One region of the Caballeronia sp. AZ10_KS36 genome, then DNA from elsewhere that is predicted to be linked to it. Evidence: predicted binding sites of a transcription regulator. Region 1 holds the regulator's gene; the other holds the start of a gene.

Region 1 (12,029 bases):
ATGGCTGCAAGCCCAGCCATTGCGCTACTTCCTTTGCGCGAAGCATATGGCTTCGGGGATGACCGCGAAACCAGCAAGTTTCTCCCTTGAACGATTTATTTGTAATGCCGACTGCGGCCAGGCATGCTCCGAAACGAATTGCGCATTCGTCTTCGAATGCAGCTTTTCCAGTTGATGGATCAATGCAGGGCGCAGACTTCGGATAGGCGGCCCATAGTTCGGCGAACGAGACCACTCTTAGATTCACGAGTTTTACCGAGCCGGGGATTCGGTTGGTTTGGACGATGGTTTTTGCGTTCGGCATTACTTCCAATCCTTGTGGCTCAGAGCATCGTCGCCCCAGTGAATCTCGTAAGTCTCCGCACTGCCGGTGTATATGCGAGGCAAGCGGCAAGTACTGTCAGTCCGGCCGCACCGGCTTTCTCCGTCTGCTTTCGATATCAGGTACGGGTAGCCCTCCGGGACGTTCGAGGCACATACGCACTCATCGAAAGCGCCCGCACTCATCCACGCGCTATCTGTACCGGCCACGTTTGCGGAGCCGATCGACCCAACGATATCGGCCAGATCGTCGTACCACGCTTCTCCCGCGCGTTTCGCCACGATGTGAGGATGCTCGGGACAGCCGCAGATGACCAAGTCTTCGTCTAGCGCAATCTGACTCTTGCCGAGGGTCATGCGACGAGGACCGCCGGCTTTGGCGATGTAGCCGGTAGTTTTACAGGCGGGGCAGTACGCCGATCCATTGATGAGCGCGGCCTGATGTCCCTCACTGCCCATTGTGAATGGCATTTCCACCTGACGGCGAATTTCACCGCCGTTACTGAGCATGTCGCCAACTACTGCGATTCGTCGCATCATGAGCGGCCTCGGGTATTGATTCGTTATGCTTGATAGTTGCCTGGTGCAGCGGCCTTAATATATCGACCGCTTTCGCAGGGCCGACTGCTAGCGTACTAACCAAACGAACGATGGGGCCGCGGCAACCGCAAAATGAGCGCCGAAATTACAATTCTTCACGACGCCCATGGGATCGACGCGCAGTAAGGGCCTTAGTCGGAGGTTTCATGATCGTCGAATTGCCGCTTCACCGAATACGCGCGCCTCTTATCGGCGCGTTCGCGAAAACGGCTGGCCGCCCCAGAACCGGCAGCCATGCGCTACTTGTTTGAAGAGGTAATCAGCCGCTAGGGCCGAACGCTTCCCCAAGAGCCGGCGCTATGTCCGACGCTTGGGGTGGTTTTCAAATGTCCCGCGCAGCCAACCAGCGACAACTCACTTCTTTCCCTGCTCCCGCACCTGCTCCAACGTCGCCCCGGGCGTGCTCTGATCCTGCGGAATACGAATCTCGATGACCGCAGGCAGCCCCGAACCCACCGCGCGCTCGAACGCCGGCATGAACTGCTCGGTCGCCTCGACCCGCTCCCCGTGCGCCCCAAACGCCCGCGCATACGCGACGAAATCCGGGTTCGTCAGCCCCGTACCATGCACGCGATGCGGATAGTGCCGCTCCTGATGCATGCGGATCGTGCCGTACTGCGCGTTGTTCACCACCACGAAAATCACCGCCAGTCCATATTGCATGGCCGTCGCGATCTCATGGCTCGCCATCATGAAGCAGCCGTCGCCCGCAAAGGCGATCACCGTGCGCTCCGGATAAAGCGACTTCGCCGCGATCGCGGCCGGCACGCCGTAACCCATCGCGCCGCTCGTCGGAGCAACCTGCGAGCGGAAGTGCCGGTACGCGTAGTGCCGATGCAGCCACGTCGCGTAATTCCCCGCGCCGTTCGTGAGAATCGCGTCGGCGGGCAGGCGCTCCGAGAGCGTGCGCATGATCTCGCCGAGCTGGACGTCGCCAAGCATCGGGCGCGGCTTGCGCCACTCGAGATACGCGGCATGCGCGGCTTCGGCGCTTCCGGCCCAGGCAATCTCGGCAGGCGGTTCCAATGAAGCCAGCAGCGACGCGATCTCCGGCATCCCCGAAACGATCGGCAAATCCGCGCTATACACGCGCCCCAGTTCCTCCGCGCCCTGATGAACGTGGATGAGCGTCTGCTTCGTCTTCGGGATGTCGAGCAATGTGTAGCCGCCCGTCGTCGATTCGCCCATGCGCGGGCCGAGCACGAAGAGCACGTCGGCATCGCGTACGCGGGCGGCCAGCGCCGGATTGATGCCGAGGCCCACATCGCCCGCATAGTTCGGGTGCTCGTTGTTCAGCGTGTCCTGGAAGCGGAACGCGCAGCCCGCCGGCAGTTGCCATCGCTCGATGAAGCGGGCGAAATCCTGCGTCGCCGCTTCGGTCCAGCCGCTGCCGCCCGCGATCACGAACGGCTTCTTCGCATTCCCCAGCAGATCGCGCAGCCGCTCCATCTGCGCGGGCGCGGGCGACGCCGCGACGCGCTGGTAATGCGGCGCGGGCGGCACGGCTTCGCATGCTTCGGTCAGCATGTCCTCGGGCAGCGCGAGCACGACCGGCCCGGGCCGGCCCGCCGTCGCCACGTGGAACGCGTGGCTCATGTATTCCGGCACGCGACGCGGATCGTCGATCTGCGCGACCCACTTCGCCATCTGCCCGAACATGCGGCGGTAGTCGATCTCCTGAAACGCCTCGCGATCCATATGGTCGCGCGCGCATTGGCCGATGAGCAGGATCATCGGCGTCGAGTCCTGATACGCGGTGTGCACGCCGATGGACGCGTGCGTCGCGCCCGGCCCGCGCGTCACGATGGCGACGCCCGGCCGTCCGGTCAGCTTGCCGACGGCTTCGGCCATGTTCGCCGCGCCCGCCTCGTGGCGGCACACGATGGTCTGGATCTGCGCGGTCTCGTCGTGCAGTGAATCGAGGACGGCGAGAAAGCTCTCGCCCGGCACGCAAAAGACGCGTTCGACGCCGTGATGCGCGAGTGCATCCACGACGAGACGCGCGCCGGTGGTCTGACGGGAAAGAGCGGAGGAAGCGTCGGAGGTCATGCGGTCAAGTCTCCTGTTGTATTGCGGCCGAAGCCGGCATTGCGCACTGAGCCCTAAAGCTTACGCCGCCGCGAGGCCCGTTGTCCGCTGCGAAGCGAAATCCAAGCGGAATCTTTTCCCGCCTCGGCGCCGCCGGAACGCCCGGACGTCGTCCATCAGTCGAAATACCCCTGTTTCCCACCCTTTATCCCGCGATAGGCCGAAGGGCATCTTCGCAATAATGGCTTCACTGAAAAGCGGACGCCCCGAACCATCCGGCAGCGCCCGCCTCGCAAAGATCGCAGTCTCATACCTCATCGGGGGCAAGTTTGAACATTCGTAAATTCATTGGCGCCAACAGCCGCGACGCTCTGCGCCAGGTTCGTGAAGCGCTCGGCCCCGATGCCGTGGTGTTGTCGAATCGCACGCTCGACGACGGTTCCGTCGAGATCGTGGGCGTGGCGGATCGCGACATCGCATCCATTTCGCCGGCCGCGCACGAACAGGCGCCGGCCGCATTCCCGAGCGCCACGCCGCGCTCCGCGCTCGCGCAAGCCGCGGCCGCCGTGGCCGCGAAGCAACCGGCCGCCGCGAATCCTTACGCGAGCGGCGACGTGTTCTCGTCGGTTTTCGGCGCGAATCCTGAAGCCCATACGGATGACCTCGACCACCGCGACGCGCCGCGCGACGCCCAAGCCGACGACGCACCGCGCACGATGGCCGAGTCGAATCCGTGGCTGATCGAGCACGCGCGACGCATCGCCGAGCAGGCCGCGATGCCGTCGAATCGTCCGCTGTCGGCATCCGCTGCGATCGCTCGCGGTCTGGGCGTGCCGGTGCCGCCGAAGGCATCCGCAGCGAAAGCCGCCGACAAGCTCGCGGATCAGCGTGCCGAGAAGCGCGCCGACAAACCCGAGCCGAGCAACTACGCGATGCGCGAGTCCGCGCAGCCGAAGATCGACACGCCCGACTGGGCGCGCGAAGCCGCGCAAGTCGCCGCGCGCCGCGCCGCCCACAAGATCAACGCGGGCGCGCCGCAAGCCGAAGCCTCGCCCGACAATGCGCTCGAAGGTCTGCCCGCGAACGCGGCCGCCGTCGTGACCGACGCGATTCGCGCACGCATGGAGCAAGTCGTCAACGAAACGGTGATGCACGAGCTCTCGTCGATGCGCGAGATGATGGAAGAGCACTTCTCCGGTCTCCTGTGGGGCGAGCGCCAGCGCCGCAGCCCGGGCAACGCCGGCCTCACCAAGCGCCTGTTCGCGGCCGGTTTCTCCGCGCAACTCGTGCGCATGGTCGTGGACAACATGCCCGAGATGGAAAGCGCCGAGCACGCGATGGAATGGGTGCAGCAGGTGCTCGAATCGAACCTGCCGGTCATGGCGAGCGAAGACGCGCTGATGGAACGCGGCGGCGTGTTCGCGCTGATGGGCCCGACGGGCGTCGGCAAGACCACGACCACGGCCAAGCTCGCCGCGCGCTGCGTGATGCGCTTCGGCGCAAGCAAGGTCGCGCTGCTCACGACCGACAGCTACCGGATCGGCGCGCACGAGCAACTGCGCATCTTCGGCAAGATTCTCGGCGTCTCGGTCCACGCGGTGAAAGACGCCGCCGACCTGCAACTCGCGCTCTCGGAGTTGCGCAACAAGCACATCGTGCTGATCGACACCATCGGCATGAGCCAGCGCGATCGCATGGTGTCCGACCAGATTTCGATGCTCTGCGGCGCGGGTCATCCGGTGCAGCGCCTGTTGCTGCTCAACGCGACCAGCCACGGCGACACGCTCAACGAAGTGGTGCAGGCGTACAAGAGCGCGGCCGATCAGCCGCCGCTCGCGGGCTGCATCCTGACCAAGCTCGACGAAGCGACGAATCTCGGCGGCGTGCTCGATACCGTCATCCGCTACAAGCTGCCGGTGCATTACGTCTCGACCGGCCAGAAGGTGCCGGAGAACCTGTACGTCGCGACCAAGCGTTTTCTGATCAAGAGCGCGTTCTGCATTCCGCGCGAGGGTTCGCCCTTCGTGCCGCAGGACGACGAGGTGCCGGCACTGCTCTCCGCATTGTCCGCGCGCGCCACCACCGAACTGCATGAGGTCCGCTTTGGATAAGTTCGTGCTCGATCAGGCTGAAGGTCTGAGAAGGCTGCTCACGCGAGGCGGTTCGCGCGTGGTGGCGGTGGCGGGCGGGCCGGCGGGCATCGGCTGCACGTCGGCGGTCGTGAATCTGGGCGCGGCGCTGTCCGTGCATGGCAAGGACGTGCTCGTGATCGACGAGCGGGCGAACGCGGCATCCGCTGCGCGCCTGGCCGGTACGTCCGGCGCCGGGGCGCTCGCCGCGGTGATGTCGGGCCGCGAGGCGCTTCAGGACGCGGTGACGCGCACGCCGTTCGGCTTCTCGCTGCTCGCCGCGCCGCGCGACGAACGCATCAGCCACGACGCCGCGCAGTGCCGCGCGCTGCTCGAAGGTCAGGCGGACATCGTTCTGATCGACGCGCAGCTCGATCGATACGGCGCGCTCTCGTCGCTCGCGGCGCAGGCGCATGACTTTCTCATCGTGACGCGGGTGGCCGCGTCCGCGATCACCGAGGCGTACGCGTGCATCAAGCGTCTGCACTACGCCCATGCGATCGGCCAGTTCCGCGTGCTCGTGAATCACGTGCAGAACCCGGCCGACGCGGCGGTCGCGTTCGACAACCTGTCGGGCGTCGCGAGCCGGTATCTGGCCGTGTCGCTCGTGCAGGCAGGGTATGTGTCCGAGGATGCGCGCGTCACTCGGGCGAAGGAGCTCTCGCGCTGCGTGGTGGAAGCGTTCCCGGCGACAGCCGCGGCGCGCGACTACCGGCAGATCGCGGCGGAGCTTCTGCATTGGCCGATGCGTCCCGCCCCGACCGGGAGCGAGACGCAGGTCCGGAATGACGCGCGGTTTTCGGTTGGCGAGGCTGACAAGGGCGGACGGGAGACGGGGCGCATGGCGTCGTTGTTTTCCAGTCATGCATTGACCAGTACGGCGTCGATGTGATCAAGATTAAGGTGACTCAGATGTACAACGCCCAAGGCAAACTCTCACAGTCGGACGTCCTGACTAAATATGCGCCGCTCGTTCGCCGGCTCGGACTTCAGCTCGTCGCCAAGATGCCGGCGAGCGTCGATCTCGACGACCTGATTCAGGCCGGCATGATCGGTCTTCTGGATGCGGCGAGCCGCTATAAGGAAGATCAGGGTGCGCAGTTCGAAACCTACGCGAGCCAGCGCATTCGCGGCGCGATGCTCGACGAGCTGCGTGCCAACGACTGGCTGCCGCGCAGCATGCGCAAGACGTCGCGCGAAGTGGAATCGGCGGTGCACAAGGTCGAGCAGAACCTCGGCCGCGCCGCGAGCGAAGTGGAAATCGCCGAGCACATGAAGATGCCGCTCGACGAATATCAGTCGATGCTGCAAGACCTGCACGGCAGCCAGCTGATCTACTACGAAGACTTCGACCGCTCCGCCGACGACGAGCCGTTCCTCGACCGCTATTGCGTCGACCGTTCGGACCCGCTGTCCGCGCTGCTCGACGACAGCCTGCGCGGCGCGCTGATCGAAGCCATCGACAAGCTGCCGGAACGCGAAAAGCTGCTGATGAGCCTCTACTACGAACGCGGCCTGAACCTGCGCGAAATCGGCGCGGTGATGGAAGTGAGCGAATCGCGCGTGTGTCAGCTGCACAGCCAGGCGGTCGCGCGTTTGCGCGCCAAGCTGCGCGAGCAGTCGTGGACGAGCGTCGAAGCGTAATACGTTAGCCGGCTTCGAAGTCTCGCGCTTCGGCGAACACCGTTTTGCCGATGCCGAGACTTTTCGCGCGATACATCGCGCGGTCGGCGGCGCGCAGCACGGCGTGGATGTCGGCGTGGCGCGCGTCGGCCGCGCTGGACAACATGCACGCGCCGATGCTCGCCGAGACCGAAACCGGCCGCCCGTCCACCGACGCGATCGACGCGAGCGCCGCGTGAATGCCTTCGGTGATTGCGAGGACGGCCGTGCGGCTCTGCGCCTGATGCGCGAGCACCACGAACTCGTCGCCGCCGAGGCGCGCCACGGTGTCGCTATTGGACATGCGGCGGGCGAGCACGTTGGCGAACTGCTGCAATAGCACGTCGCCGACCGCGTGACCGTAGGTATCGTTGACTTCCTTGAAGCCGTCGAGGTCGATCAGAAGCAGCACGGTGTCCTGCGTTGCCTCGGACATCGTGCGATTGACGATGTGTTCCAGCGCGTAGCGATTGGCGAGACCCGTGAGCGGATCGGTCGATGCCTGACGCGCGAGATCGCGATTGGCGTTGCCGAGGCGATCGACGAGCACGGTCAGATACACCGATGCCGCCAGCACGCTCAACGCGAGCCCGAGCGCGGCGGACAGGTTCGCGTTCCACCACGGCTGCCAGAGCGCGAGCCCGCCGATGACCGTCATCGCGGTGGCGCAGGAGACGGCGAGCGTGCGCTTGCCGTAGCGGCAGCCCGAGCCGATCAGAAACCAGAAGACGACCCACAAGAGCGGCAGAGCGATCTCGCCGCCCGCGGCGAGCGCCGCGCCGACGAGCGCCTGATCGGCAATGGTCGTGACCACGAGCCGCTTCTTCGATGGCGACGCCATGCGGCTGACGATCAGCAGCGTGACTGCGCCGTAGAACACATAGAGCCCGACGATTTGCGCGACCAGCGACGCTTCGCGCGAAGGGACGAGCCACGCGAAACAGGCGTAGGCGAGGAGAACTACGGCGCCGAGCACAACGCGCAGCGTGGCTTGTTCGCGTTCGGGATGCCGAAGCGCCGCCCATGCGAAGGCATGAGGCCAGCGTGGCGGGTGGTGAGCCTGCTGCATGTGAACCCCTGGATTTTGTTTTTGTTCGTTCGACGCGCCTGGAATGGGCGCGGTCGGCCGTAGGGTTAACGGCAAAGCAGGTGCGAGGCTTGAGTTCGTGGGGGATGACGACGAGGCGACAGATGTGCGACTTGGCGCGCCCGGCTGGGATCGAACCAGCAACCCCTTGTCTTTTTCTTTCCGTATGCCGCTGTAGAGCAGGTGATGGCACGGCCTTCGTATACGCCGAGTAGCGGTGAAGCAGCATGGACGGTAAAGCCGGTGCCCGTTTCGGCAAACCAGTTGAAGTGAGTCAATTGCGATCGGGGGCGTCCGGGTTGCTTGGAGCCCGCGCGGGAACCAGCGCCGTGACGCCTAGCCGAATCCTCGTGTATGAGGCATGGACTGGAACCGACGATCGAATCGGGCAAAGGACTGGACTCGACCCAGAGCTGATCCGGCGACTGGCGCACGAAACGCTTAACCGGGCGGATAAAAAAGCAACGGCCCGCGAGCGCTCGCACGGCGGCGAGCGGACGCACTATCCGGCTACGAGAAGGGCCAACTAAGCCGGTGCGCAGCACGATCACCGCAACGGCACCAGCCGCAAGCGCATCACGACTCATGACGACTTTCTCGACATCGACTTTCCGCGCGACCGAGAAGGGACCTCCCATCCGGTGATCATTGCCAAGGGCGAGCCACGCTTTGGCGACTTCGACGACGAGATCATCGCGCGCAATGAGCGCCCGGGAGAACCGCGATTTTCTCGTGACGATGCACGACATCGAACAATCTGCGGACTTGGTCAGCACGGTGGCCGGCTGGGCGATCGACGAGGTGCGCGAATGGGCACAGCGACCGCGCGAGCCGATATATTCAGTGGGTGTTCCCCGACGCGCTGCGGGCCAAGATCGGCGACGAAGAAGTGGTCCCCAACAAGGGGATCTACATGGCGCCGGGCCTGGGCCGCGACGGCTCGCGTGACGTGCGGGGCTCTGGATCGAGCAGGCCGAAGGCGCGAAGTTCTGGCCGCGCGTGGTCAATCACCTGAAGCTGCGCGGTGGGCCGGTCATCCCGAATGATTAACGACGCCTTCGCGCCCGGCCGACGAGCAGCCGGGCACGCGCTGGCTAACGCGCCACAGCTTCAGTGGGCGCGACGTGCGCCACCCACATGCCATGCAACGCGTCTTCCAGATGCTTCGCGAAGCGAGGCGCGTCGCACAGCGGCGAAGCGACGAGTTGCGCACGCAGGCCGCTGCGAAGCGCTTGCAGCTGCGACGCATCGGCGGCGAACTGCACGGCTTTCGCGACATAGTCGTCTTCGCTCTGTGCGATCCAGTCGGGCAAACCGGCCGCATGCAGCATGCTTTCGCAGATGTGCGACAGAAACCGCTCGCCGCGCAGGCACAGGACAGGCACGCCCATGAACAGGCCTTCCGCCGTCGTCGTGCGACCCGGATACGAGAACGGGCTCAACGCGATGTCCACCCGACGATACGCGGCGAGATACTCGGCATGCGGCGAATGGTCCTCCAGGATGAGGCGCGATGCATCGACGCCGTGTGCAGCGAAACGCGCGACGATCGACTCGCGGGCGTGATCCAGATCCAGATTCTGCGCCTTGATGAACAGACGCGAATGCGCGACGGCATGCAGCACGCGCGACCAAAGCGCCACCGTCTGATCGGCAATCTTGGCGAGCTTGCCGAAATAGCCGAACGTCACATGTCCGTTGTCGAGCATCGGCAGCTTGCCCGCGTCCAGCGGCTCGGCAGGCGGCGTGAAGCACAAGTAGCTGTCGGGCATCCGCCACGCGCGCTCGGTGAAGTGGTGTGCCTCGCTTTCGGGCAGCACGTAACGGTCGCCGAGCATGTAGTCGATCGCGCGCATACCCGTGCTTGCGAAGTAACCGGGCCAGCTCACCTGAACGGGCGCGGGCTTGCGCGCAAACACGGGCAGGCGGTTGAACTGCGTATGACCCGATGCATCGATCAGCACGTCGATGCGATCGTCGCGGATGCGTGCGGCGGCGGCAACGTCGGTCATGCCCGCGAGGCTCGTCCACGTCGCAAAGCGCGAACGGATGCGCAGCGTCAGCGCATCTTCGACATCGCGCGTCGCATACGCGTGCAACTCCACTCGGGCTGCATCGACATGATTCACGATGCTTTCGAGCAAGGAACCGACCGGGTGCTCCTTCAAATCGCCCGACACAATGCCGACGCGCAATGCTCGGGCTGTCGCGGGCGTCGCTTCGACGAGCCAGTCATGGTACGGCGTTACGCCCTGCGTGATGGCTTCATCGAAACTTTTGGCTTCCTCCAGGTACGCGGCGGGCGTCACGCCGCTGTAGTAATTCGACGCGAACAACCGGTTGCTCCGCGGCGCCGGCAACTCGGGGCGCAACGCAATGGCCGTGCTGTACGCTTCGACGGCAGCATCGAGTTCGTCGAGCTCCATCATCGTCGCGGCAAGGTTGTTATAGGCTTGCGCGTGATCGGGCTTCAGCGACACGACCTTGACGAACGAATCGACAGCGCCGCTCAGGTCGTGCATCGCGCGCTGTGCAATCCCGAGGTTGTAGTACGCGTCGATATAGTCGGGCTGCTGCGCGATCGCCTGGCGGAAGCACTCGACGGCAGCAGCAGGCCGGTTGTCCGCCTGCATGACGTTGCCGAGGTTGTAATAGAACGCGGCCGCCGGTCGAACCGCGATGGCGGCCATGATCAGCTCGGAGGCTGTCGCGTACTGGCCGAAGGCGTGAGCAACGAGACCCAGCAGATGCAGCGCTTCGGGGTGGTTCGGATCTGTCGCGAGGATCTCGCGATACAGCGTCTCGGCTTCGTCGAGCCGATCGGCCTGATGACATTCGACGGCGCGCGCGAGCAGCGCCTCGATAGCGGGATTCGTCGTCGCCGGCTCTTCGGCGGCGGCCACACTGGCTTCCGGCGTCCGCAAACGGGCCGCCGCGCGCGCGTGCATCTTTTCGTTCGCCATTGCGGCGTTGGCGCGAAAACGCGGGGACGCATAGAGTCCCGCAGTCGGCTGTTTGACCAGCTCGTCGAGGTTGTCGCGCAATGCCTGCAATTCGACCATGCCGAGCGTGTCGATGCCGTGCGTGTAGAGGCGGGTCAGTTGCGCTTTCGCGCGCATCAACGCTTCCGCGGACATTTGACCCGCCGCCGCCTCGCCGCGCACCATCACTTCCCATTCGTAGTAGCCCGCAACGAGAATGGGACTCGCGACACCCGAATTCTGCGTGCCATGCCGACGGAAACAGCTCAGATAGCCGCCCAGCAGCACGAGCGGTCCCTTCTCCGCGAGGTTCAGATACATGCTGACGTCGTTGAGGAACGTGATGTCCCAGCCGCGGTACAACATCACCGTCGACATGTCGACGGCATCGCGCACCATCATGATGTTGCTAGGCTCGCCGATGAAGTTGTTCGCCAGCGCGACCATGTGCTCGACGAGTGCCGGACGTTCGACCAACGCGATCTGGCCAGCCGGAACGAGGGCCGGCGGCGTGTGCAGAACGTTGTCGTCGGCGTCGATCAGGACGCGCTCATGAACGGCGATGGCTGAACCGGGATGCTGACGCAGGGCGTCGACCAGCGCTTCCACGGAGCGCGGCATGAGCAGGTCGTCGTCGTAGAGCCACTTGATGTACTCGCCGCGCGCCTGTTCGAACAGCAGCAGTGAATTGCGACGCGCGTCCCCGCTGGCATGATGGAAATAGCGAATGCGCGGATCGTCGAAGCTCTCGACGATGGGGCGCAAGCGACCGTCCGCGGTGTCGTCGCCGACCAGGATTTCGATGTCCGCGAAGCTCTGTGCCTGCGCGCTCGCGATTGCCTTCGCAAGGTAGTCCGGCTTGAACGCGGGAATGAGGATGCTGACGGTGGTCATGGAAAAACGGGTCCTGTTCGAGAAAGAGGGCGCACATCGGCAGCCTGAAGTTGCATGGCCGCGCCCGGGCATCCATGGCACGACGGCTTGCATACAGAATAGCGAGCGGTCGCTCGACGCCATCCACGGAACAGCGAGGCGTTTTCGTCCTTATTCGTTCCCGATGTCGCGCCTGATGTCGCGCTGAATTTCGCTTGCTGATCCTCGCGCCCCGCGCGTGCGAACCATGCCTCGAAATAGCAGCGTTTGACCCGCTTGATCAATCGATCGGATTGCCATGGCCGACGCTATTCTCGTTTTCATTGGACGTGCGCCCGTTGCGCATTC
Region 2 (12,029 bases), 290 kb from region 1:
CGCGGTTGCGAACCACGCGCGCATCGCCGACGATCCGCTCGATGTCCGCGTCCGTGAAGCGCGCGACCTTGTCGATGTCGAAGCCCGCGAACAACGCGCGGTAACCCTCGCGCTTGTTGAGAATCGTCGACCACGAAAGACCGGCCTGCGCGCCTTCCAGCACCAGCATTTCGAAGAGATGACGGTCGTCGCGGGACGGGACGCCCCATTCGGTGTCGTGGTAATGCGCCATGGCGTCGGTGGTGGCCCAGGCGCAGCGTGTCGGTTCGGTGGCTGCCATTGCAAATCCTCGTTTCGGTCGCGCCAGCATAGCCGAACGCGATTGCCGCGCCACTCTGCCATTCGGCTAATTGGCGCGCGCCGCTCACGCCGCTATGCTTGCGGCCATGAACACTTCCACTAGCACTCTCACGCAAGCCGAATTCAACGGCTTCCTGCTCGGCATCGACGGCGGCGGAAGCGGCACGCGCGTGATTCTCGCCAACGCGCATGGCATCGAACTGGCCCGCGCGAGCGGCGGTCCTTCGGGTCTGGCGCTGGGCGTCGAAGAGGCGTGGCGGTCTATCGGCGATGCGTGCAAACGTGCTTTTGATGCCGCCGGTCTCGCCTTCGACTGGCGCGCCTGTTCGCTCGGCTGCGGCCTCGCGGGCGTCAACAACGCGGACTGGCTCGCGGCCTTTTTGAGCACGGCGCCGCCGGTCCGCGCGTTGAGCGTGGAAAGCGACGCATACACGACAGTCCTCGGCGCGCACGGCGGCGGACCGGGCGTGATCGTGGCGCTCGGCACGGGCAGCATCGCGGCGTCGCTGGACGAGGAGGGCGTCTGCCGCATCGCGGGCGGATACGGCTTCCCGAGCGGCGACGAAGCGAGCGGCGCGTGGCTCGGCCTGCGCGCGGTGGTTCACCTTCAGCGCGTGCTGGACGGGCGACTTGCGGCCGATGACTGGTCCCGCGCGCTCTTGCAGCTCACTGGCGCGACGGATCGCGACAGCCTCGTCGTGTGGCTGTGCGCATCGAACCAGACCGCGTACGCCACGCTCGCGCCGAGCGTGTTCGAATACCGCGATCATCCGTCGGCGGCGCAGTTGCTGGAGCAGGCGGGGCGCGAGATAGAGCTGCTCGTCGCGGCGCTGGATCGCGACGGCAAATTGCCTGTCGCGCTGTGCGGCGGACTGGCCGCGCCATATGAGCCTTTCGTGCCGATATCGTTGCGCGAGCGCCTTTGCCGACCCCGCGCGGATTCGGCGGCAGGCGCGCTCGAACTGGCGCGGCGCGCGGTGGCGTCGGGCGGCGCGGCAGGGCGGCCCGGGAAAGAGCCGCGATAGAATAGTCAGCTTCGCGGGCGTTTTTTCCGCTCAAACAGGGCAGCCATGTATTCGGTCATCGCAACTGATCTCGACGGGACGCTTCTCAACAGCGATCACCAGCTCGACCCGTTCACCGCAGAGACGCTGCGCAAGCTGGCATCGCGCGGCGTGCCGGTCATCATCGCCACGGGGCGGCATTATCGCGATGTGGCCGGCATCCGCGATCTGCTGGGCATCGACGCGTACCTGATCACGTCCAACGGCGCGCGCGTGCATGCGCCCGGCGACGAGCGCATCTACTCGCGCGATCTCGCGCCTGCCGCCGTGCGACGCCTCGTGCAGGCGGATGTCGCGGGCGCGCATGGCCGCGTGATCGTCAATCTGTTCGCCGACGATGCGTGGCTCATCGACCGTCACGCGCCCGAACTGCTCGTCTTTCATCAGGACTCCGGCTTCAAGTACGAAGTCATGGACTTGCGCGAGCATGACGGCGAGAACATCGCGAAGGTGCTGTACATCGGCGAGCCGGCGGACCTGAAGCACGTCGCCGCGAATCTTGAGAGCGAATTCGGCGATGCCTTGTATGTCACGTATTCGCTGCCGGACTGCCTGGAAGTGATGACGTCCGATGTGTCGAAGGGCCGCGCGCTGCGTTACGTGCTGGAGCGGCTGGATATGGATCCCGCGCAATGCGTCGCGTTCGGCGACAACATGAACGACATCGACTTGCTGGAAACGGCCGGCCATCCGTTCATGATGAACAACGCGAATCCGGACCTGATCACGCGTCTGCCGCATGTGCCGCGCATCGGCAACAACTTCGAGGCGGGCGTCGCGCATCATCTGCGCAAGCTGTTCGATCTGCGCGACGACATCGCGTCGCCGCGCTGACTCTCTCACGCGCCTACTCAACGCGCCCGGCGTTCTGGTCAGCCGCGGCGGCCCCAGTCGTGCGAACGGCCGTGGTCCCAACCGGCGCGATTCCAGCGCCCGTTGTCGTGACCGTAGTCACGATGCCAGCGCGGTTCCTCGTGACGCCAGTACGGCGCGCGATACTGCGGCGCGGCGGGCCTCACATACACGGGCGCGGGAGCGGCATAAGCAGGCGCGCCGAGCGACACGCCGACGTGAAGATCAGTATGGGCCTGAGCCGCTCCCACTGCACCGATGACAAGGCCGGTCGCGACGAGCATTTGAGTGACGATGCGCTTCATTGTGTTTCTCCTGGAAGGCGACGTGTGTCGCATGAGTTCAATGTAAGCGCCGGCCGTCTTACACGCTTCGACGACTTGTTACCGGGTGCAAGCGGGGCGTAAGCCCTTCTTCTTGTCGGTGAGATACGCGCGAGCCTTATCCGGCGGGGCTTTGGGCTTCGAAGCCCACACTCTCAGGCGAAATCATAAGCATGCTGCGTAATTCGCCATTACAACTGTCGCGCGGTTTTAATCCGCACGCGCGAAGCGCAAAACAAAACGGGCGCCGAAGCGCCCGTTTGCAATGACCGACCCCGCGACTTACTGCGCGACAGCGCCGATTTTGCGTGCTTCCGAATTCGAAGCCAGCAGCGGATACAACAGGCCCGCGACGATAGCGCCCGCAATCGGCGCGATCCAGAACAGCCACAACTGATCCAGCGCCCAGCCGCCGACGAAGAACGCCGGGCCGGTGGAACGCGCCGGGTTCACCGACGTGTTCGTGACCGGAATCGAGATCAGATGGATGAGCGTCAGGCACAGGCCGATGGCGATCGGCGCGAAGCCCTTCGGCGCGCGATCGTCGGTTGCGCCGAGAATCACGAACAGGAAGAAGAATGTCATCAGGAATTCGCAGACGAGCGCCGCGAACAGGGTGTAGTGCCCCGGCGAGTGCTCGCCGAAGCCGTTCGCGGCGAAACCGCTGCCGACCAGATCGAAGCCGGGCATGCCGCTGGCGATCAGCTTGAGCGCGAATGCGCCGAGCGTTGCGCCGACCACCTGCGCCACGATGTACGGCCCGAGGTCGCGCACGGGAAAGCGTCCCGCGACGGCCAGCCCGACGCTCACCGCCGGGTTCAGATGGCAGCCGGACACGTGGCCGATGGCGTACGCCATGGTGAGCACGGTCAGTCCGAATGCGAGCGAAACGCCCACGAACCCGATGCCCATATGCGGGAAGCCTGCGGCCAGCACGGCGCTTCCGCAGCCGCCCAGCACGAGCCAGAAAGTACCGAAAACTTCAGCGCCGAGACGCTTCGACAAATGCATGATCTTGCCTTCGTGAAATGTGAGAGACCTTTGATTTGACGCAAGAAAGCCTATTGCCCTTGCCGAGCGCAGTTTAAGGGCGGCTCTTTTTACGGACTGTCAAAAATGGTCGATTCACGGGCAATTCACGCTCGCCGCAGAGATCTTCGAATTCCTCCTTGTTACGAAGCAGACCGCGTCAGCGGCCAGTCGAAAAAAATGCCGCCCATTGGGCGGCATTCGAGAGCGGCAAGCTGCGCGCAATCAACCAACGGCGACCTGACGCAGCACCGGACGCTTCGCGGCCTGAAGCATGGCCGTGTACGTGTCGACGTAGTTCTGCGCCATCGTCTTCGCGCTGAAGCGGCGTTCGAACTGCGCGCGAATCTCGGTGCGCGAGAGTTCGTCGATGCGATGCAGCGCGCCGACTGCGCCCGGCACGTCCTCGCAGATGAAGCCGGTCACGCCATGATCGATGACTTCCGGCACCGAACCGCGGTTGAAGGCAATCACCGGCGTCCCGCACGCCATGGCTTCGATCATCACGAGGCCGAACGGCTCGTTCCAGTCGATCGGGAACAGCAGCGCCTTCGCGCCCGACAGGAATTCGGGCTTCTGCGCCTCGTTGATCTCGCCGATGAACTCGACGTGCGCCTGCGACAGCAGCGGTTCGATGGTCGACTTGAAATAGTCCTGATCGACCTTGTCCACCTTCGCCGCGATCTTCAGCGGCAAACCGCTTTGCGCCGCGATCTTGATGGCGAGATCCGCGCGCTTCTCCGGGCAGATCCGGCCGAGAAACGCCAGATACTCCGGCTTCTTGTGCGGCTGCGGCGTCAGCAGATCGTCCGGCAGGCCGTGGTAAACCGTGTTCAGCCAGTTCGCCTGCGGCAGCGGTCCGCGCTGGTTGTCCGAGATCGAGACGACGTTCGCCTTCGTGAACGTGTTGAAGATCGGCTGCAGTTCGGGCAGGTCGAGACGGCCGTGCAGCGTCGTCACGAACGGCGTGTCGAGCTGCGTGAACAGCGGAAACGGCATGTAGTCGAGGTGAAAGTGCAGGACGTCGAACTCGTGCGCGCGGCGGCGGACCGTTTCGAGCAGCAGCATGTGCGGCGCGAGCGGATCGCGGATCGTCGGATCGAGTCGCAGGGCGCGCGGCCAGGCCGCGTCGAGCGTCGCCCGGGTTTGCGAATCGCCGCTTGCGAACAAGGTTACATCGTGGCCGAGGTCGACGAGCGCATCCGTCAGATAAGACACCACGCGCTCAGTGCCGCCGTAAAACTTCGGAGGAACTGCTTCGTGCAACGGTGCAATTTGTGCGATTCGCATAACGTGACTCTCCTGAGTGGCCGCTCTTGGCGCGGTCGGCGCCGGTGGGGCCATGAAAGCTGTTGTGTGGACACCGCGATGGCGCTCCGGTCGAGCGTTGCGCGATGCCATTCGGGCGGGCCGCGGTGTGTCGCTCACGCCGCCCAAAGATCGGCCCGGCTCTCGACCGGGTTATCCCTTACGTTCATTATCGGGATCGAGAGCGGCATTTCACGTCATTTTTCAATCGCTTAACCTTGTTACAGCGCGAAACACCGGCTGTTACGAAGTCAAAAATTGCACTCAAGCGGTCGAAGGAGACGATTTCGACTGGCAATGCGAGCGGCGAGGCACCCGACAGCAGGCCGCGTGCCCGGGCAGCCTCAAGTCCGTCCGGCCGCTGCCGATAAAGGCTTTTGCCGACGCGCAGCGAATTCGACCGCGCATGTACGAACTTTTCCTACACGATTTCGGGCGAAAGTCTGTCGGCGCGTCGGCAGGTTTTTCCGATGGTCGCGATAGGCGCGCTGCCGGAAAATCGGGCCGACAACACGAGCGGGGCCGGATGCGTCGCTAATTGGCGCGTGCGAGCAAACGTTTCCCGCTGGGCCTGACCAGCCATGCAATGACTCGGGGGAAAGATGACGGCCACCACCATGAGCACGCTCGCGGAGATCCGCGAGGTGAACTTGTCGTATGTGCTGCTCGCGCAGCGGCTGCTTCGGGAAAACCGCGTCCTGGCGATGCATCGCCTCGGGCTGTCCGAAGAGGTGGCCGAGATCGTGTCGTCGCTGACGCCCGCGCAGGCGGTGAAGATTGCGGCGTCGAGCCATGTGCTGTGCCGCTTCCGTTTCGACGACCACGCGATCCTCGCTTCGCTTGCCGACAAGGACAAGCGCCCGGCGCTCTTGCGGGCGGACGCGGGAGTCGCAAGCCGCGAGGTCGCATCGACGAGCGAGTGCGTCTAACTGATCCAATCCGTCGCGCGACTTCGAAGGGAGTCGATCGCGCCATTGCTCCGCCGCCTGCGTCAACCCCACGCCCGCGATTCCTCTGCACGCTATGCCGCCCGCCGCCGCCCACCGGCCGGCCGCCCAAAGTTTTCCAGCCGGGTGCCGTAAACAGTCTTAACCGCGCATGTGCGCCGGCCAATCCGCATTCCCAACCCTGAGGACCCGACCGTGCTGATTTTCGTTGGAACGCTCGTGACATTGCTGTCCGTTTTCGGCGGTTACGCGCTCGAAGGCGGCCATCTTGGCGCGCTCGTGCAGCCGGTCGAAATATTGATGATCGCCGGCGCGGGCATCGGCGCCTTCATTCTCGGCAACGGCGTCAAGACCATCAAGTCGACGCTGCTCGTCATTCCCACGCTTTTCAAAGGCTCCAAGTACAACAAGGACGTGTACATGGAGCTGATGGGCCTGCTCTACGTGCTGCTCGCCAAAGCGCGCAAGGAAGGCACGCTCACGCTGGAAGCCGACATAGAAGATCCGCACAAGAGCCCGATCTTCAGCCAGTACCCGAAGCTGCTCGCGGATCATCACATCGTCGAGTTCATGACCGACTATCTGCGGCTCATGGTCGGCGGCAACATGAATGCGTTCGAAATCGAAAGCCTGATGGACGAAGAGATCGAGACGCATCACGTCGAAGGCGAAGCGCCGGCACTGGCGCTGCAAAAAGTCGGCGACGCGATGCCCGCGTTCGGCATCGTCGCGGCGGTGATGGGCGTCGTGCATACGATGGCCTCCGCCGATCAGCCGCCCGCCATTCTAGGCGAGATGATCGCGCAGGCGCTCGTCGGCACGTTCCTCGGCATTCTCATTTCGTACGGCTTCATCGGGCCGCTTTCGAGCGTCGCGGAGCAGCGCGTCGCCGAGCAGACGAAGATGTTCCAGTGCATCAAGGTGACCATTCTCGCGAGCCTGAACGGCTACGCGCCGGCGATTGCCGTCGAGTTCGGCCGCAAGGTGCTGTTCTCCACCGAGCGCCCGTCGTTCTCGGAACTCGAAGAGCACGTGCGCCGGGTGAAGGCGAAGTGACGCGCCTCGTTTTCGCGACCCCGACCGGAGCCCTGCGATGAGCAGCGAAAAAGACCGTCCCATCTTCATCAAGCGCATCGTCGCGGGCCGCAAGGGCCACCACGGCGGCGCATGGAAGCTGGCGTACGCGGACTTCATGACCGCGATGATGGCGTTCTTCCTGCTGATGTGGCTGCTTTCGTCGACCTCGCCCGTGCAGCGGCGCGGCATCGCGGAATACTTCAACATGCCGCTGAAGGCGGCGATGGTCGGCGGCAAGACCGTCGGCATGGACAACAGCATCATTACCGGCGGCGGCCGCGACATCTCCAGCAACGATCCGGGCGATGCCCGCAACTCGGACGGCAAGACGCAGTTCGCGCAAAGCGCGGCCGCGAAAGCCGACGAGGAACTGCTGAAAGCCGCGCAAGGCGAACTCGAACGGCGCGAGCAGGCCCGCCTTCACGACCTCCAGGTCAAGCTGATGGCCGCGCTCGAAGCGAATCCGACGCTGCACCAGTTCAAGCAGCAGATCCGCATCCAGTCGACGCAGCAGGGCCTGCGCATCGAGATCGTCGATACCCAGAAACGCCCGATGTTCGCGCTTTCCAGCAACAGCGTGCAGCCGTACATGCGCGACATCCTGCGCGAAATCGGCCGGACGCTGAACGACGTGCCGAACCGCATCGTCGTGCAGGGCCACACCGACGCCGTGAAGTACGCGGGCGGCGAAAAGGGCTACAGCAATTGGGAGCTCTCGGCGGACCGCGCGAACGCGTCGCGGCGCGAACTGGTCGCGGGCGGCATGGACGAAGCGAAAGTGCTGCGCGTGCTCGGCCTCGCGTCCACGCAAAACCTGAACAAGCAAGACCCGCTCGATCCCGAGAACCGGCGCATCAGCATCATCGTGCTGAACCACCGCGCGGAAGCGTCGATTCTGCGCGACGACGGCGGCTCGGCCGCGACGCTGGATAACGCTTCGGACGCCTTCGCGCCCGGCGCGACCCCGCTTCTCGGCCGGATTATGCCGGGCGCGGCGCGGAAATAAGCGCGCAGCGCGCAAATCTGCATAAAAAACGCTCAAGACTCCACACGTTTGCGCCGTCATCCGGAACAGAGGCAGCGAGGCGCAGACCCAAAGGCGACACATGATCAAGAACATTCTGGCAATCGACGATTCCGCAGCCATGCGGCAGATCCTCTCTGCCACGCTGACGACGGCGGGCTACGAGGTGACGGTGGCGTCCGACGGCAACGAAGGGCTCGAATGGGCGCTCGCCGAGCGGTTCGATCTCGTGCTCACGGATCAGCACATGCCGCAAAAGAGCGGCCTCGACCTGATTGCGGAGCTGCGCGCCAACCACGCCTACCGCGCCACGCCGATTCTCGTGCTGACCACGGAAGACGGCGAGCCGTTCAAGGAAGCGGCGCGCGCGGCGGGAGCGACGGGCTGGATCGAAAAACCGCTCGATCCGGACCTGTTGACCGAAGTGGTCGCCGCGCTCTCCGAAGACACGCAGCACTGAAGCGAACAGCCAAAGCCAAGACAACTCGCGCGCACGCGCCGACGGTGAATCAAGCATGACACTCGACATTACCCAGTTCTATCAAACCTTCTTCGACGAAGCCGATGAACTGCTCGCGCAGATGGAGCAACTGCTGCTCGTCCTGGATATCGCGAATCCCGATCCCGAGGATCTCGCGGCGATCTTTCGCGCGGCGCATTCGATCAAGGGCGGCGCAGCCACGTTCGGCTTCACCGCGCTCACCGAAACGACGCACATTCTCGAATCGCTGCTGGACCGCGCGCGCAACAACGAGCTCGTGCTTCGCCGCGACATGATCGACACGTTCCTCGCGACGAAGGACGTGCTCTCGGACCAGCTCGCCGCGTACCGCGCGAGCGCCGAGCCGGATGCGGCCGCCGCCGCCGCGATCTGCGCGAAGCTCGAACGCCTGAAGAACGAAGACGCCGCGCCGCAGAGCGCGCCCGTCGCCGAAGAGCCGGTGACGCCGGCAGTCATCGGCGAAGTGGACTTGGCGCCGGCCTACGAAGGCCCGAACGCGCCGCCCGCGCACGTGATCGCGCAGGCCGCCGAAGCCATCGAGGACGACGGCAACTGGGACGGCGCCTTCGAACTCGCCGACGGCGCAACGAGCCATGCAACCAATGCGGGAACCGCGGCCGGCACGCCGGCGGCGGAAGCAGGACCCCACCTGAAAATTACGCTACGGGGGGTGGGCGAGAAGGACCTGGCGACCTTGACCGAGGAGCTGGGGAACCTGGGCAGTATCGTCGGAGAGAAAAAGACCGACGCCGAACTCGTGCTTTGGCTCGATTCGGACGTCTCATCCGACGACATCGTGGCCGTGTGCTGCTTCGTGATCGACGAATCGCAAATCACGATCGGCCGCGGCGACGCGCATCACGTTGCGCCCTCGGCAGCGTCCGAGTCGGCGCAGGTCAAGCAACACACGCTACAGGCAGAGCCGCCCGTATCGCAGGCGCAGGAAGCGCCCGCATCCGCGGCGCAGCACAAAGAAGAAGCGGCGAAGGCGGCGGCGAATGCGGAAACGCAAGCTGCTGCCGCCATCCCGTCACGCGAAGCACAACCGAAGGCCGCCACCGGCGACGCCGAGAAGAAAGCGCGCCCGGCCGCAGCCGCATCGGCGGAAGGCAGCTCCATTCGCGTCGGCGTGGAGAAGGTCGATCAGCTCATCAACCTGGTCGGCGAACTGGTGATCACGCAGGCGATGCTCGCCGAAACCACGAGCACGTTCGACCCTGCATTGCACGACCGTCTTTTCAACGGCATGGCGCAGCTCGAGCGCAACGCGCGCGACCTGCAAGAGGCCGTCATGTCCATCCGCATGATGCCGATGGACTACGTATTCAGCCGCTTCCCGCGACTCGTCCGCGACATTGCGGGCAAGCTCGGCAAGGACGTGGAACTCGTCACGTTCGGTCAGGCGACCGAACTGGACAAGAGCCTGATCGAGCGCATCATCGATCCGCTCACGCACCTCGTGCGCAATTCGCTCGATCACGGCATCGAGACCGTGGAAGCGCGCCGCGCGGCGGGCAAGCCCGCGACCGGCCAGCTCGTGCTGTCGGCGGCGCATCACGGCGGCAACATCGTGATCGAAGTGAGCGACGACGGCGCGGGCCTGCGCCGCGACAAGATTCTCGCGAAGGCGCAGAAGCAGGGCATGCAGGTTTCCGACTCGATGACCGACGAGGAAGTCTGGCAACTCATCTTCATGCCGGGCTTCTCGACTGCCGAACAGGTCACGGACATTTCCGGCCGCGGCGTCGGCATGGACGTGGTGAAGCGCAACATCCAGTCGATGGGCGGCCACGTCGAAATCATGTCGCGCCAGGGCGCGGGCACGACCACGAAGATCGTGCTGCCGCTCACGCTCGCGATTCTCGACGGCATGTCGGTGAAGGTCGGCAACGAAATCTTCATTCTGCCGCTCAACTTCGTGATGGAGTCGCTGCAACCGGTCGCCGATGACATCTACACGGTCGCCAACGGCGAGCGCGTGGTGCGCGTGCGCGGCGAGTATCTGCCGCTGATCGCGCTGCATCAGGTGTTTTCGGTCGAAGGCGCGCGCACGGAGCCGACGCAGGGCATCGTCACGATCCTGCAAACGGAAGGACGGCGCATGGCCATGCTGATCGACGAACTCGTCGGCCAGCAGCAAGTGGTCGTGAAGAACCTCGAAACGAATTACCGCAAGGTGCACGGCATCTCGGCGGCGACGATTCTCGGCGACGGCAGCGTCGCGCTGATCGTCGACGTGGCCGCGCTCAACCGCGAATCACGCGCGCAACACTCGCACACCCATTAAACACATCGACCGAACCTGGGGTTTCTCATGGCAGACATCCAATCGATTCAAAACGCAACACTGTCGCGCCGCGATGCGCAGCACGCCGAAGCCGCCGGACAAGAGTTCCTCGTCTTCACGCTCGGCGCGGAAGAGTACGGCATCGACATCCTGAAAGTGCAGGAGATTCGCGGCTACGACAGCGTCACGCGCATTGCGAACGCGCCCGCGTTCATCAAGGGCGTGATCAATCTGCGCGGCATCATCGTGCCGATCGTGGACATGCGCATCAAGTTCAATCTCGGCCGTGTCGAGTATGACAACCAGACGGTCGTCATCATCCTGAACGTCGCGCATCGCGTGGTGGGCATGGTGGTGGACGGCGTATCGGACGTGCTCACGCTGACGCAAGATCAGGTCATGCCCGCGCCCGAATTCGGCGCGACGCTGACCTCCGAATATCTCACCGGCCTCGGCACGGTCGAGGGCCGCATGCTGATCCTGATGGATATCGAAAAGCTCATGACCAGCCGCGAGATGGAGTTGATCGACTCGGTCGCCGCTTAACGAGGTGCCCGCACGCGTCGCGGGCGAAGGAAAGGAAGCCATGTTGAAGAAGTTGTCCATTCGCACGACGCTCACGCTCGTCGGTCTGTTGTTCGTCGGTTGCGCGGCCGTCATCGGCGCGCTTTCGCTCGTCGGCCTCAATTCCGCGAGCGCCTCGCTCGACTCCATCGCCAAGGAAGACATGGTGGCGATGCGCGCGCTCGCGGACACGTCGTCGTATCTGCTGCGCTCGCGCATCACGCTCGACCGCGTGCGCTCGCTCACCGAAGCGGGCAACGCCGACGAAGCGAAGAAGGCAATGGAGCGCGGCCAGTTCCTGCTCGACAAGAGCTACGAGAACTGGAAGCTCTATCTCGACACCAAGAAGCCGATGCTGCCGCAAGCGACGCTCGATACGCTCGTCGCGCAGCACGACACGCTGATGAAAACCGGCGTCGAGCCGGAGTTCGCCGCGATGCGCGCGAACGACATGGCCGCGTACCACGCCATTGCCGACACGAAGATCAGCCCGATGTTCGTCGCGTTCGATCAGGCGGTCACGGCGGCGGTTTCGTTCCAGCAGAAGCACGCGGAAGAGTCGCGGGCGAGCGCGGCGTCGCAGAACGCGACGCTCAGCATGGTCATCGGCGGATTGCTCGCGCTCTCCGGTCTGCTGCTTTTCGCGACGCGTTTCGCGCTGCGCAGCCTGATCGTTCAGCCGATCGACGACGCGGTGGAACACTTCGAGCGCATTTCGCGCGGCGATCTCACGAAGTCGGCGCACACGGACA

The links. The regulator FliA, encoded in region 1, starts transcription of late flagellar genes. The targets are predictions, from matches to a motif close to CTAAAGTTTNNNNNNNNNNNGCCGNTA.
Region 2: motA (flagellar motor stator protein MotA) is a predicted target of FliA. The motif match lies at 5,932-5,958, and genes of this name have one in related genera.

The regions. Positions count from the first base shown of each region.
Region 1 is NZ_JALQDQ010000001.1:146,197-158,225, reverse strand. It holds gene NCR35_RS00780 (T6SS effector amidase Tae4 family protein) at 1-304, opposite strand, end outside; gene NCR35_RS00775 (PAAR domain-containing protein) at 304-861, opposite strand; gene NCR35_RS00770 (thiamine pyrophosphate-binding protein) at 1,276-2,970, opposite strand; gene flhF (flagellar biosynthesis GTPase FlhF) at 3,279-5,060, shown strand; gene NCR35_RS00760 (MinD/ParA family ATP-binding protein) at 5,053-5,970, shown strand; gene NCR35_RS00755 (RNA polymerase sigma factor FliA) at 5,991-6,722, shown strand; gene NCR35_RS00750 (GGDEF domain-containing protein) at 6,727-7,809, opposite strand; partial or broken gene NCR35_RS00745 (transposase) at 8,182-8,853, shown strand; gene NCR35_RS00740 (O-linked N-acetylglucosamine transferase, SPINDLY family protein) at 8,922-10,775, opposite strand; partial or broken gene NCR35_RS00735 (glycosyltransferase family 2 protein) at 11,373-11,702, opposite strand.
Region 2 is NZ_JALQDQ010000001.1:434,247-446,275, forward strand. It holds gene NCR35_RS02040 (DNA-3-methyladenine glycosylase I) at 1-280, opposite strand, end outside; gene NCR35_RS02045 (glucosamine kinase nucleotide-binding domain-containing protein) at 387-1,325, shown strand; gene NCR35_RS02050 (Cof-type HAD-IIB family hydrolase) at 1,371-2,198, shown strand; gene NCR35_RS02055 (hypothetical protein) at 2,237-2,521, opposite strand; gene aqpZ (aquaporin Z) at 2,822-3,550, opposite strand; gene NCR35_RS02065 (glycosyltransferase family 4 protein) at 3,794-4,858, opposite strand; gene flhD (flagellar transcriptional regulator FlhD) at 5,479-5,805, shown strand; gene motA (flagellar motor stator protein MotA) at 6,019-6,879, shown strand; gene motB (flagellar motor protein MotB) at 6,917-7,906, shown strand; gene NCR35_RS02085 (response regulator) at 8,007-8,384, shown strand; gene cheA (chemotaxis protein CheA) at 8,440-10,713, shown strand; gene cheW (chemotaxis protein CheW) at 10,741-11,259, shown strand; gene NCR35_RS02100 (methyl-accepting chemotaxis protein) at 11,300-12,029, shown strand, end outside.